3 regions of the Shewanella marisflavi genome follow, and region 3 is predicted to be linked to each of the others. Evidence: predicted binding sites of a transcription regulator. Region 3 holds the regulator's gene; each other region holds the start of a gene.
The links. Region 3 encodes MetJ, which represses methionine synthesis genes. Its sites were predicted from a motif close to TAGACGTCTAGACGTCTA; they were not measured.

Region 1 (4,432 bases), 1.7 Mb from region 3:
AAAAGATGATGAATATACGCCAACGCCTGTAGTGTCGCATGCCATCATTGCGGCTAATAGAGAACAGGGGGCAGAGCTCACCGACGGTCTGATTATCACACCTTCCCATAATCCACCTCAGGATGGGGGGATCAAGTACAATCCGCCCCACGGTGGCCCGGCAGAAGGTCAGATCACCGCTTGGGTTGAGCAGCGTGCCAATGACTATTTGGCAAAACAGCTCGAAGGGGTAAAGCGACTGGCATATTCGGTTGCGATTAACACAAGCCTTATCGAAGCACGGGATCTCATGGCTGCTTATGTCAAGGATCTCGAGCAAGTGATCGATATGCAGGCCATTAAAAATGCAGGCATACGTATCGGGGTCGACCCCTTAGGTGGGTCAGGTATCCATTACTGGGCCAAGATTGCAGAGCAGTATGGTCTGGATATTACTTTAGTCAATGATCGTATCGATCCCACCTTTGGATTTATGCCACTGGATAAGGATGGCAAGATCCGCATGGATTGCTCATCACCCTATGCGATGGCAGGGCTACTAGCTCATCAGGATGAGTTTGATATCTGCGTCGGTAACGACCCAGATTACGACAGACACGGTATTGTTTGTCCGGGTAGCGGGCTGATGAACCCAAATCATTATCTGGCGGTGGCCATCGAATATCTATTGTCTCATCGCCCGCAATGGTCGGCCGACCTTAAGATAGGTAAGACACTGGTCTCCAGCGCCATGATAGATAAGGTATGCATTGAGCAGTCTCGCAGTTTGTGTGAAGTGCCTGTGGGCTTTAAATGGTTTGTTGACGGTCTTGCCGAGGGCAGCTTTGCCTTTGGCGGCGAAGAGAGTGCCGGCGCCGCCTTTTTACGCCGTGACGGTGGCAGCTGGTGTACCGATAAAGATGGTTTTATCTTGGCATTGCTGTCAGCGGAGATCCTGGCGGTAACTGGTAACACACCTGCGCAGCTCTACGCTGAGATGGTTGAACGCCATGGCGAAAGCTTTTATAAACGTATCGATTCTCCGGTAAACCCAAAGCGTAAGGCCAAGTTTAATCAATTGGTCGCGGAAGGGGTGCCGGCTTACCATCTTGGTAGCCCAACCTTAGCAAATGATGAGATCCTGCAGGTGCTAACTCACGCACCAGGTAATGGCGCAGCCATTGGCGGCTTGAAAGTTGTAACCGCTAACGCCTGGTTTGCCGCGCGGCCATCGGGGACAGAAGCCCTGTTTAAGCTTTATGGTGAGAGTTTTGTTAGCGACGATCATCTTGAAAGCGTATTAGCACAGGCGCAGCAGATGATAGAGCACTTGCTATCAACTTAGGCTGTATTAAAAATATAGCCTGTATTGAATTTAGCCCCGGTAAAGCCAGTGTTTCACTGGCTTTTGTCGTTATAAAGAGGAGAAGCATGACGAAAACCGATAAGAAACGGGATAAGGCACTTCGTGAGCAGTTGACTCAGATGTGTGTCGAGGCTAAGGAATGCTTTGCTGGATTTCAGTGGCTAACGCATCAGGTTGATTATGGCCGTTTTCCATCGAGCTTTAAGGTTATCTGCGTATTTGATAGTAAAGCGTCATTAGCTGAATTTAAGGCTGCTGGCCAAGAGACACAGCTCAAAATAATGCTAGCGGATGCCCTAAGCGGTCTGAATGATCTAAGCGGTCTAAAGCTTTCATCCAAGCAATTGGACAGTGTGTTACAGCTTGATACTGAAGAGGCATGCGTTAGTAAAGGCCCTGGTCATAAGGCGAAACGCTTAAAGTAAAAAACTGAGCGCCTTAATTAAACGCTCAGTTAAACGCTCAGTTTTTGTGTGCTGACTCCTGAGAAAGGTCGGCTAGCTAGCTTAATAGGTTAGGTGACAGCTAGGTAGATCATTCTTTTCCAGATAGTTCTGATGATACTCTTCGGCCTTGTGGAAAGTTTGCACGGGCACTATCTCGGTTACGATTGGCCTTAATCCCCACTTGCCACTGCGAGCCAGAGCAAGTTTAGAAGCCTCTGCCTGCTCCTTTTGAATCTTATCGTGGAAGAAGATCGCACTGCGGTATTGGCTGCCGATATCACCGCCCTGCATATTCAAAGTGGTGGGATTGTGGTTGCTCCAAAAGACGGCCAGCAGATCATCAAAGCTCACCTTAGTCTCATCAAACTCTACCTGGACCACCTCGGCATGGCCAGTGGTGCCAGTTTTGACTTCTTTATAGCTTGTGGCGCTGTCCTTACCACCCATATAGCCACAGGTGGCGGAAATAACACCGTCTATTTGCTTGAAAAAATACTCAACACCCCAGAAACAGCCTGCGCCAAATGTTGCTAGTGCCATGTATGACCTCTTATTGATTAAACCTGTGTCCATCTCGCGTATCCGTTTAAACGTTTAGATGGCTAGACGGCCTTATTCTGTATTATCTGATTAACGAATGCAACCAGGAAAATCTTGTTGCTGGCATTGGCGCGCGTGGCCGATGGCGCCCTTAAGTGATACTATGCTTGCCAGTTGATAATAATGCTAATAAATCCAAGGAGTCGCCCCGCTAACTTGGCCACTTAAGTGACCTGGCACGGCGATGCAATAAAGGAGTTTTCTGTGCAAGACACCCTGATGTTGTCGAAAGACTTTTTGCAATTGACCCTAGACAACCCACATGGCCTTAATGCCCCCTTTGAGTTTTGCTTAGGGCAACACACCCAAGTCTCGGTATGGGATACAGGGGTGATACTGTTTGAGCCGCTAACTGAACTTAATGCAGAGACCAAGAGTATCGTGCTTTCATCAGCAGTTCATGGCAACGAAACGGCACCTATTGAGCTGTGTGATCAACTGATCACAGCGCTCCTGTCTGAAAAACTTATCACCCGCCACCGGGTGCTGTTCTTAATTGGTAATCCGCCAGCCATTCTAAACGGCACTCGTTTTGTTGAAGAGAATCTCAACCGCCTGTTTAGCGGCGCACATTCTAGAGGCGAAGGCCTAGTCAATCAGGAGCGTGAACGCGCGAAACAACTAGAGCAGTATGTGGACAGCTTCTTTAATGCCGGCCCAGAGGGCGGCAGTCGTTACCACTACGATCTGCATACCGCGATTCGCGCTTCCAAGCATGAGAAGTTTGCCATCTATCCTTATCCCCACGGGGAGCCCTATAGCGGCGAACAGATCATGTTTCTGGCCGCCTGCGGCATTAAAACTGTGTTGTTTCATCATGAGCCGACGACCACCTTTAGCTATTTTTCTGCCCACGGTTATCAGGCCCACGCCTTTACAATTGAACTGGGCAAGGTAATGCCATTTGGTCAGAACGATATGACTCGCTTTATCGAGGTGAAAGAGATGCTTACTCGCCTGGTGACGGGCAAGGCTTTAGAGCTTGGCGAGTTTGATGAAAGCCAGGTGAATCTATATCAGGTGAATCGTTCAATCAACAAGCATTTTGATGATTTTAGTTTTACCTTTTCGGGTGATGTAGAGAATTTTACTGCTTTTCCAAAGGGTTATATATTAGCAAAAGAGGGAGGGACTGAAATTAAGGTCGAGGCAGACGCCGAGTCTATCGTTTTCCCTAACGCCAATGTACCCGTTGGTCAGCGTACTGTGCTGTGTTTAGTGCCAGCAAAAGATTATCGCGTGGTTTAGTGTACGGCTTGTAAAGCTAGCGATACATGAGGCAAGCTAGCTAGTTGACAGCACAAGGAGGCTTTAACTTGCTAGGTAGTTTACGTTAACGTAACTTTAAGGCCGCGTCATAAAAGAGAATAGTGGACAACTTAGGGTGTTCACAGTCAGATAACAAGAATACTCAGCTGATAAGAGAATAGTATGAGCAACGCAACGAGCAATACAGAGACTGTCCATCGCGTCAGTTTTCTCGATAAGGACTCATTATCGATCCCGATCTTGAAGATCCTCCAAGCCGATGGTACCACCTTCGAAAATGCTGTGTTACCTGTGATCGATCAGGCTTTGGCTGCCAAAATTTATGACACCTGTGTGTTTACACGGGTGTTAGACGAGCGGATGTTAGCCGCGCAACGTCAGGGACGGATCAGCTTCTATATGACCTGCACCGGGGAAGAAGCCGCCGTAGTTGGCAGTGTCGCTGCCTTAGAGCAAGACGATGTGATCTTGGCTCAGTATCGTGAGCATGCGGCCATCCGCTACCGTGGCTTTACCACTGAACAGTTTATGAACCAGATGTTCAGCAATGAGAAAGATCTGGGTAAAGGGCGCCAAATGCCTATTCACTATGGTAGTGAAGCGCTTAATTACCAGACTATCTCATCGCCGCTGGCCACACAGATCCCTCAAGCAACGGGTGTGGGTTATAGCCTCAAGATGCAGGGCAAGCGCAATGTTGCCATCTGCTATTTTGGCGAAGGTGCTGCCTCGGAAGGCGATTTTCATGCCGGTTTAAACATGGCGGCGGTGC
Region 2 (4,432 bases), 260 kb from region 3:
GAGTAATATTATCGCTACGGGCAGCTATACCATTAATCAGGTCAATAGTGATATTTGGCAACAGGCTCATCAAGCATCTGCTCGCTATGAGCCGCAGCAGTGTGAGTTTGCAGAGGTCGGGTTAACTCCAGAGTATTATCAGGAGGTGCAGGCGCCCTTTGTGGCCCAAAGCCGATTAAAGTACGGCGTTAAGCTCGAGAGCTATCAGAGGATCGAACTGAATCAAACCTTGCTGGTGATTGGCAGTATTACCGATATATTGCTTGATGATGTGGCGCTCAAAAATGATGGCAGCATCGATATCGAGCAGCTCAATAGCGTTTGTGTATCAGGGCTTGATTGTTATCACCGCACCGAGCGGTTAGGCAGGCTCAGTTATGCAAAGCCAGGTAAGCCATCAACGCTTATCGATTAGCGGCTGCGCTGATAAAGGTGAGAAGCGGTCAGCAGGGGGGAATTACGCGAGTACCGACATAAAAAAACCGCCATGTAGGCGGTTTTTTTATTAAAGCGAATTACAGCTTAGCGTCTGCGCGCAGCGCTTCAGCTTTGTCGGTGCGCTCCCAAGGGAACTCGTTACGACCGAAGTGACCGTAAGCAGCGGTTGCCTTGTAGATAGGACGCGCCAGATCAAGCATCTCGGTCAGGCCGTATGGGCGCAGGTCGAAGTGCTGACGTACTAAGCCGATTAACACCTCTTCTGACACCTTACCGGTACCGAAGGTTTCAACGCTGATAGAGGTTGGCTCTGCCACACCGATAGCGTAAGAAACTTGAATCTCACAGCGATCTGCCAGACCAGCAGCGACTATGTTCTTGGCTACATAACGAGCCGCATAGGCCGCGCTGCGGTCAACTTTTGACGGGTCTTTACCCGAGAAAGCGCCGCCGCCGTGACGAGCCATGCCGCCGTAGGTATCAACGATGATCTTACGACCTGTCAGGCCACAGTCGCCCATAGGGCCACCGATAACGAAACGACCAGTTGGGTTGATGAAGAACTTGGTCTCTTTGTTCAACCACTGTGCTGGTAGTACAGGCTTGATGATGGTTTCCATCACGCCTTCGATCAAATCAGCTTGCTTAACACTGTCACAATGCTGAGTAGAGAGTACCACCGCGTCGATGCCGACGATCTTGTTGTCTTCGTAGGCGAACGTCACCTGGCTCTTGGCATCTGGACGCAACCAAGGCAGGGTGTTGTCTTTACGTACTTCAGACTGACGCTTCACCAATGCATGTGCATAGGTGATAGGGGCTGGCATGAGTACGTCGGTTTCGTTGCTGGCATAACCAAACATCAAACCTTGGTCACCTGCGCCTTGCTCTTTAGGATCGGCGCGATCAACACCTTGGTTGATGTCAGGTGATTGCTTACCAATGGCGTTCAGTACCGCACAAGAGTCGGCATCGAAGCCCATGTCTGAGTGGGTGTAACCGATCTCGCGAACCGTCTTACGGGTTAGCTCTTCGATATCAACCCATGCAGAAGTGGTCACCTCGCCACCTACCATCACCATTCCGGTTTTGACGTATGTTTCGCACGCAACACGTGCCTTTGGATCTTGCTCTAAGATCGCGTCGAGTACCGCATCAGAAATTTGATCGGCGATTTTATCTGGATGACCTTCTGAGACCGACTCAGAGGTAAACAAGTGCTTTGCCATAATGGAAAAATCTCGTCTTTAAACAATTTGAATGTGTAGAAGTATCTACATCTAGACGGCCATTTTAGTGGAAATCAGATCGGATAACACCCTTTTCAGTAAAAATTGTGGAGTAAAACCGGGTAAATATTCTAATGCCTGGGATGAGTTAATCTATTTTTGTTGTCTAAGGTTATGTTATTTATAGCCTTTAGTTGCTTTATCTAACTTTAAACTATCTTATTTCGATACGGGCGAGATTGCGCGGGTGATCAAATCTGCCTGGCTTGGTGTGGTCAATCTTATTCCGTTAGCCCCAGTAAAGGGTAAATAGCGGCGGACCCTAGGTGGGGGAAATTAGCGGCTATATGGATTTAATCTAAGGGAATCGGTGAATTTTATTTGCGTCCCATCCGCGAGTAGGGGAAAATATGCCCCCAATTATTGCCCGCAAAATCCCCAACATAAAATCAGCAGGAGAGAGCATGTCATCTCGTAAAGAACTCGCAAACGCTATCCGTGTGTTAAGTATGGATGCCGTTCAAAAAGCCAACTCTGGTCACCCAGGTGCCCCAATGGGAATGGCTGATATCGCTGAAGTGCTTTGGAATGACTTCCTTAAGCACAACCCGAATAACCCAGAGTGGGTCGATCGCGATCGTTTCATCCTATCTAACGGTCACGGTTCAATGCTGATTTACTCTCTGCTGCACCTAACAGGTTATGCATTGCCAATCGAAGAGCTGAAGAGCTTCCGTCAATTGCATTCTAAGACGCCGGGTCACCCAGAATATGGTTACACCCCAGGTGTTGAAACCACCACAGGTCCTCTAGGCGCAGGTATCAGCAACGCCGTGGGTATGGCGATTGCCGAGAAGACACTGGCGGCGCAATTTAACCGCCCGGGTCATGATATCGTCGATCACTTCACCTACTGCTTCCTGGGCGATGGCTGTCTGATGGAAGGTATCTCTCACGAAGCATGTTCACTGGCGGGCACACTAGGTCTTGGCAAGCTGATTGCGTTTTGGGATGACAACGGTATCTCTATCGATGGTCATGTTGAGGGCTGGTTTACTGACGACACGGCTAAGCGTTTCGAATCTTACGGCTGGCATGTGATCGCCGGTGTTGATGGTCATGACAGCGACGCGATTCGCGCGGCTATCGAAGAGGCTAAGTCAGTTACCGACAAGCCAAGCATGATCTGCTGCAAAACGGTTATCGGTTTCGGTTCGCCAAACAAGTCTGGTAGCCACGACTGTCACGGCGCGCCACTGGGTGATGCGGAAATTGCCGCGGCACGTGAGTTCCTGGGTTGGGAGCACGCACCGTTCGAGATCCCAGAAAACGTTTATGCAGGTTGGGATGCTAAAGAAGTGGGCGCGGCTAACGAGTCTGCCTGGAATGAGAAGCTGGCCGCTTACGAGGCTGCCTACCCAGAACTGGCTGCAGAATATAAGCGCCGCGTGATCACTGGTGAACTGCCAGCCGATTTCGAAGAAAAAGCACAGGCATTCATCAAAGAGTGTCAAGAGAAGGGCGAAAGCATTGCTAGCCGTAAGGCGTCACAAAACGCTATCGGTGCCTTCGGTGCCATCCTACCTGAACTGCTCGGCGGTTCGGCTGACCTGGCAGGTTCTAACCTGACTCTATGGTCTGGTTCTAAGGGCATTCAGGAAGATCCAGCGGGTAACTACATCTACTACGGTGTACGTGAATTCGGCATGAGCGGCATCATGAACGGTATCTCGCTGCACGGTGGTTTCATCAACTATGGCGCAACCTTCATGATGTTCATGGAGTATGCACGTAACGCGGTACGTATGTCAGCGCTGATGGGCATTCAAAACATCTTCGTTTACACCCATGACTCTATCGGTCAGGGTGAAGATGGCCCGACTCACCAACCGGTTGAGCAGCTGGCTAACCTGCGCATGACACCAAACATGATGGTATGGCGTCCATGTGATGCGGCTGAAACGGCTGTGGCTTGGAAGATGGCTATCGAACGTCGTAAGGCGCCGACCTCTCTGATCTTCAGCCGTCAAGGTCTGCCTGCACAGGCACGCACCGATGAGCAACTGGCTAACATCGCCAAGGGTGGTTACGTGATGCAAGACTGTGCCGGTACGCCAGATCTTATCCTGATCGCAACCGGTAGCGAGATGCAGTTAGCACTGGATTCAGCCAAGGCGCTGACCGAGCAAGGTAAGGCGGTACGTGTAGTGTCTCTGCCATCGACCGACGTGTTCGACGCACAAGATGCGGCTTACAAAGAGTCTGTATTGCCTAAGTCTGTTACTAAGCGTGTGGCTATTGAAGCGGCTCACGTGGATTACTGGCACAAGTATGTTGGTTTCGACGGCGCGGTTGTGGGCATGACCACCTTCGGTGAGTCTGCACCAGGCGGCGATCTGATGAAGCACTTCGGTTTCACCGTTGACAATGTTGTAGCCAAGGCAAACGCCATTTTATAAGGCCTAGTGCCACCCAAAAGGCATAGGGCAAGCAGTTGCTCTATGCCATGATGACCCGGCTTATCGATAACGATAGGCCGTTGTCGCATTCAGGAATGCCTATCTCAGGACGGTGTTAGGAGTAGAAGCACTTAAATGATTAAAGTTGCTATTAATGGTTATGGCCGAATTGGTCGCTCGATTCTTCGTGCCCTCTATGAGTCTGGCAAGCGGGATAAGATCCAGATTGTCGCCATTAATGAACTCGCCAAACCCGAAGCCATGCTTCACCTCACCCAATACGATACCACCCATGGTCGCTTTCAA
Region 3 (4,432 bases):
ACCTGGTTACGTTGATAGTCGTTCAGTTCATCCAGCGACAGCAGGCTACTCAGCTGCGACTTGTCGGTCGACAGGCGCTCTCTGAGGCTACGGGCCTGCTCGTTGGAGAGCAACTGTTCAATCAGGTTTTGCTGGTAACTCACCAGCACCTGTAACTCCTCTTGCCATAGCTGATTTGAGTCACACAGCTCCAGCAAGCGGTATAAAAAATTGGTACTCTTACCCGCAGCCGACACCACGATCAAATCATCGCTGTGGCCATGAGTCAGTAAAATGTGAGCGACGCGGCGGTAACAATCTGCATCCGCTAAACTAGAACCACCAAATTTATGCAAATGACATCGTGTCATTTTATGCTCCTCAAACCCTTTAACTACTTACCGCGATAGCCGCTTCTAAACCGGCGAGTATATCTGCCACCAGATCCTCACCATCTTCAATCCCTACAGACAAGCGGATCAGGGTATCTTTTACACCCGCTTCGCGACGCGCCTCTGGGTCCATCGCTCTGTGGGTCATAGTCGCAGGTACTGCCACCAGACTCTCCACGCCCCCCAGACTCTCGGCTACCGAGAAGTATTGTAACGCATCTAAGAAGGCAACGAGTGCCGATTCACCGCCTTTTAACTCAAAACTGAGCATTGCGCCGAAGCCCTTCTGCTGTCTAGCCGCAATTTCATGGCCAGGATGCTCGACAAGGCCCGGATAATACACTTTTTCTACCGCCTTGTGGTCACAAAGCAGGGCCAAAACCTTCTGGGCGTTGGCCTGATGTTCACGAATACGCACCGAGAGAGTTCTTAATCCCCTCAGGGTCAGGTAGCTGTCAAAAGCCGAACCGGTCAGCCCCAAAGTATTAGACCACCAGTGCAGTAACTCGCCGACCTCAGGTTCTTTGGCCACCACGGCGCCGCCGACAACATCGCTGTGGCCGTTAATATATTTGGTGGTCGAGTGCACCACTATGTCGGCGCCGAGCAACAAAGGTTGCTGCAAGATGGGAGACAAGAAGGTGTTATCCACTACAACCTGTGCCCCAACCTGATGGCTCGCCTGTGCAATGGCTTCAATATCGACCACCCTCAGCAGCGGGTTAGAAGGTGTCTCAAGCCACACCATCTTAGGCGCTTGTGATAGCGCTTGGCGTAACGCGACATCATCGGTTTGATCCACTACGGCTAACTTAAAGGCCCCCTTCTTCGCGAGGTTGGTAAAGAGTCGATAGCTGCCGCCATAACAGTCATGGGGCACCACCAAGAGATCCTCAGGCCCCAACAGGCTGGTCACAAGAGTGATGGCTGCCATGCCGGTGCAGGTGATCACGCCTGTAGCCCCTTTTTCCAACTCGGCAATTGCATCGCCCAAGATTGAGCGAGTAGGATTGCCCGAACGACTATAATCGAATGCCCGCGGCTGTTGATGCCCTTCAAACGAGTAATTTGTCGACAGATAGATAGGCGGCACCACGGCACCATGCTGAGTGTCTGACTCTATGCCTTGTCTTACGGCGGCGGTGGCTAGTTTACGCTCTGTCATCTTCAACTCCTCAATTCGAATCTGGGCAGAGACCTCTGGCAAAAGAGATGTCTGGACGTCTAAATGTACCTAAGCCAACGGGTAGCGTCAACAACTTTAGACGTTTAGACGTCCAAACATTTAGAAATCTATTTGCAATTACCAAAAATTAGAGGCAATAATTTGACTGTATTTTGTAAGGGTTTAAAATCTGCACCGAATTTGAGAATTTACAGGTGAGTCAATGACTGAGTGGAATGGCGATTATATCAGCCCCTATGCTGAACATGGTAAGAAGAATGAGCAGGTAAAGAAGATCACTGTATCTATTCCTCTAAAGGTGCTTAAGGTATTAACCGATGAGCGCACTCGGCGCCAGGTCAATAACTTACGTCACGCCACCAATAGTGAGTTACTCTGCGAAGCTTTCTTACATGCCTATACTGGCCAGCCACTGCCGCACGATGATGACCTGTCTAAAGATAAACCCGACAGCATTCCAGCAGAGGTAAAACGCCTAATGACCGAAATGGGCATTGAGTGGGAAGAGATGGAATAACACGGCCACACACTAATCGACAGAGGGATCGCTAGGCGATCCCTCTTTAGTTTTCACACTTAGTCTGGACTATCCCTGTGCCTGCACTTCCGCTCGATCCACAGATCTTGGCGCTCGCCTCGCTTATCGTCTTTGTCGGCGCTCTCACCCAGAGCCTTATCGGCTTTGGCATGGCGATAGTAGCCTCACCGTTACTTTATCTTATCGAGCCCTCATTGGTTCCGGCGCCCGTGATTTTAATGGGTTTCTCTATCGCCCTATTGACCCTATTTCGTGAACGCGGCGCCTTGGAGTTTAATGGGCTGCAATACGCCTTGCTCGGTCGAATCCCAGGTGGATTTATCGGCGCTGGTTTACTCTTGTTCGCCCCACAAGCTATCTTAGGACTCACAATCTCCATCATTGTCGCAATTGCCGTAGTGCTGAGCCTGCTCAGGGTTAGCCTGGTGGTCAATCGACGTTCTCTCTTTAGCGCTGGCGTGATCTCGGGGATCTTCGGCAACATAGCTGCCATCGGCGGTCCGCCATTGGCTATCTTACTCTCGGGCAAAGATGCCAAGCAGTTTCGCGCTGCATTGTCGGCCTTCTTTATCTTCAGTTCCGCCATCGCCATGGTGATCTTAGGGCTGACAGGGCTGCTTACCCCGCAACACTTTTACTCCTCGGCCTTACTACTGCCCTCAGTGCTGCTTGGTTATCTGATGGCAAACCGACTCGTCGGACGCATAGACAAACAAAAGACCCGTATGATGACGCTTATCCTCTGTAGCCTGAGTGCTATCCTATTGGCCGCCAAGTCGATAACGAGTCTGCTATAAAATAGAAAAAGCCGGCAATATTGCCGGCTTTTCGATTATCGCTACCTTAGGCTAAAAATGATAAGAAGTTTGAATCACGCCGCCAAAGGCATCGTCACTGCCCACTAAACCGGTAAGATCTAAGTTAAAGAAGCGCCCTATGGTAAAGCCCGTACCTAAGCTATAGAGGTTACTACTGGTATCTTTCATATCGTGGCGATAACCCAAACGCAGCGCAAACCAATCTGTGGCTCTCATTTCACCACCTATGCGCCAATATTGTGTTTCACCCAGCTCGTCAAAGCGCTTATGACCATTGAGATCCACATCGGACGTCAAACTGAACTTATCCCAATCATAGGCAACACCTAAGGTGTATAAGGCCTCGATGCGATAGGTAAACTGACGCCCCAAGGTCTCAACGGTATCGAGCTTCTGACTCACCAAGTTGCGTCCAGATAGGCCCAGAGTTAAGCCTTCTATGGGCTGCATGGCCACGCCGATATCCAAGTTAAACACGCTTTCATCGTTGCGATACTTGTTGTCGTCAAAGTCATCGACATCGTAGTTATTAGCACTGACCACATAGTTATAGGTATCTATACGCTGAAGCTTGGGAGAAATCCCCACCGCTATCGGCATATTGACTATCGAGAGTGGAAAGCTCAAGGCAAGCCCAAGGTCTGAAATAGCCCCCGCCACCACGGCGCCCTGTGAGTCTAAATCTGTCACCTCTGGAGGATTGTTGGGATCCAGATTCGTCAAGGAATCGATATCGCTCTGCTCTATCACTGCCACGCTCGCCACATCTATATATGTCTTATAGAAAATCGACATGGGCATACGCTTAGTCGGCAGCACCACAGAAAAACCCAGTCCCACCTTGGCGTAAGCGTTCTCGCCATCGAGTGCCTCTAGATCGGAAATCAGCAGATCTCGATAGTTGCTTATGCCCGTCACGTCACCGGCATCGATGGCGGCTTCAAGGCCGTCATAGGAATCCTGCAGAGCGTCAAACTTGTCAATGAGGTCATCGAGGCTGCCCACTTCGGCCCCCAAAGCCGGTATCATCACGGCACCACTAGAGTACTTAGGAGCATGAATAGCTAACAGAGCAGGGTTGATAAAGGCGGCACCTTCGCGGTTAGATGCCGCAACCCCGGTTCCGCCCATGGCATCGCTCCTAGCCTCGCTATAGAGAGAAGCAGCAGACGCCACAGAGACATGGCAAGACAATAACACCGCAATAGCCAAGCTAAGGTATTTCATATCATTCACCCCATTCATTATTCTTGTACTTGCTCTAAAAAACTGACCAAGCTGTATTTAAAGATAGACCATGCCCTCAAAACAGTGACTGCAAAACAGGACAATTTGATAATTTTTTTCACCCCTTTTTAGCCCCAAGCGCCTACAACAATATTTTGCCGACAAACCTGCTCTGCGACTTGAGTTATTGAGCGCATTGGCTGAGCTAAAACAAGTCTAAATACCTATTTAGAGGGTGCTTAAATAACAAAGTGTGATCTTAACCACTCCAATTATTGCTTGGTTTTTCTCG

Region 1: the regulator MetJ is predicted to act here: its motif matches at 2,371-2,388, upstream of msrA (peptide-methionine (S)-S-oxide reductase MsrA).
Region 2: the regulator MetJ is predicted to act here: its motif matches at 1,712-1,729, upstream of metK (methionine adenosyltransferase).

Annotation. Positions count from the first base shown of each region.
Region 1 is NZ_CP022272.1:2,218,825-2,223,256, reverse strand. It holds gene pgm (phosphoglucomutase (alpha-D-glucose-1,6-bisphosphate-dependent)) at 1-1,324, shown strand, start outside; gene CFF01_RS09735 (Fis family transcriptional regulator) at 1,411-1,770, shown strand; gene msrA (peptide-methionine (S)-S-oxide reductase MsrA) at 1,852-2,331, opposite strand; gene astE (succinylglutamate desuccinylase) at 2,611-3,639, shown strand; gene CFF01_RS09720 (thiamine pyrophosphate-dependent dehydrogenase E1 component subunit alpha) at 3,823-4,432, shown strand, end outside.
Region 2 is NZ_CP022272.1:807,285-811,716, forward strand. It holds gene CFF01_RS03620 (flavin reductase family protein) at 1-415, shown strand, start outside; gene metK (methionine adenosyltransferase) at 516-1,667, opposite strand; gene tkt (transketolase) at 2,132-4,126, shown strand; gene epd (erythrose-4-phosphate dehydrogenase) at 4,262-4,432, shown strand, end outside.
Region 3 is NZ_CP022272.1:550,936-555,367, reverse strand. It holds gene CFF01_RS02490 (bifunctional aspartate kinase/homoserine dehydrogenase II) at 1-350, opposite strand, end outside; gene metB (cystathionine gamma-synthase) at 370-1,536, opposite strand; gene metJ (met regulon transcriptional regulator MetJ) at 1,760-2,074, shown strand; gene CFF01_RS02475 (sulfite exporter TauE/SafE family protein) at 2,152-2,892, shown strand; gene CFF01_RS02470 (conjugal transfer protein TraF) at 2,944-4,140, opposite strand.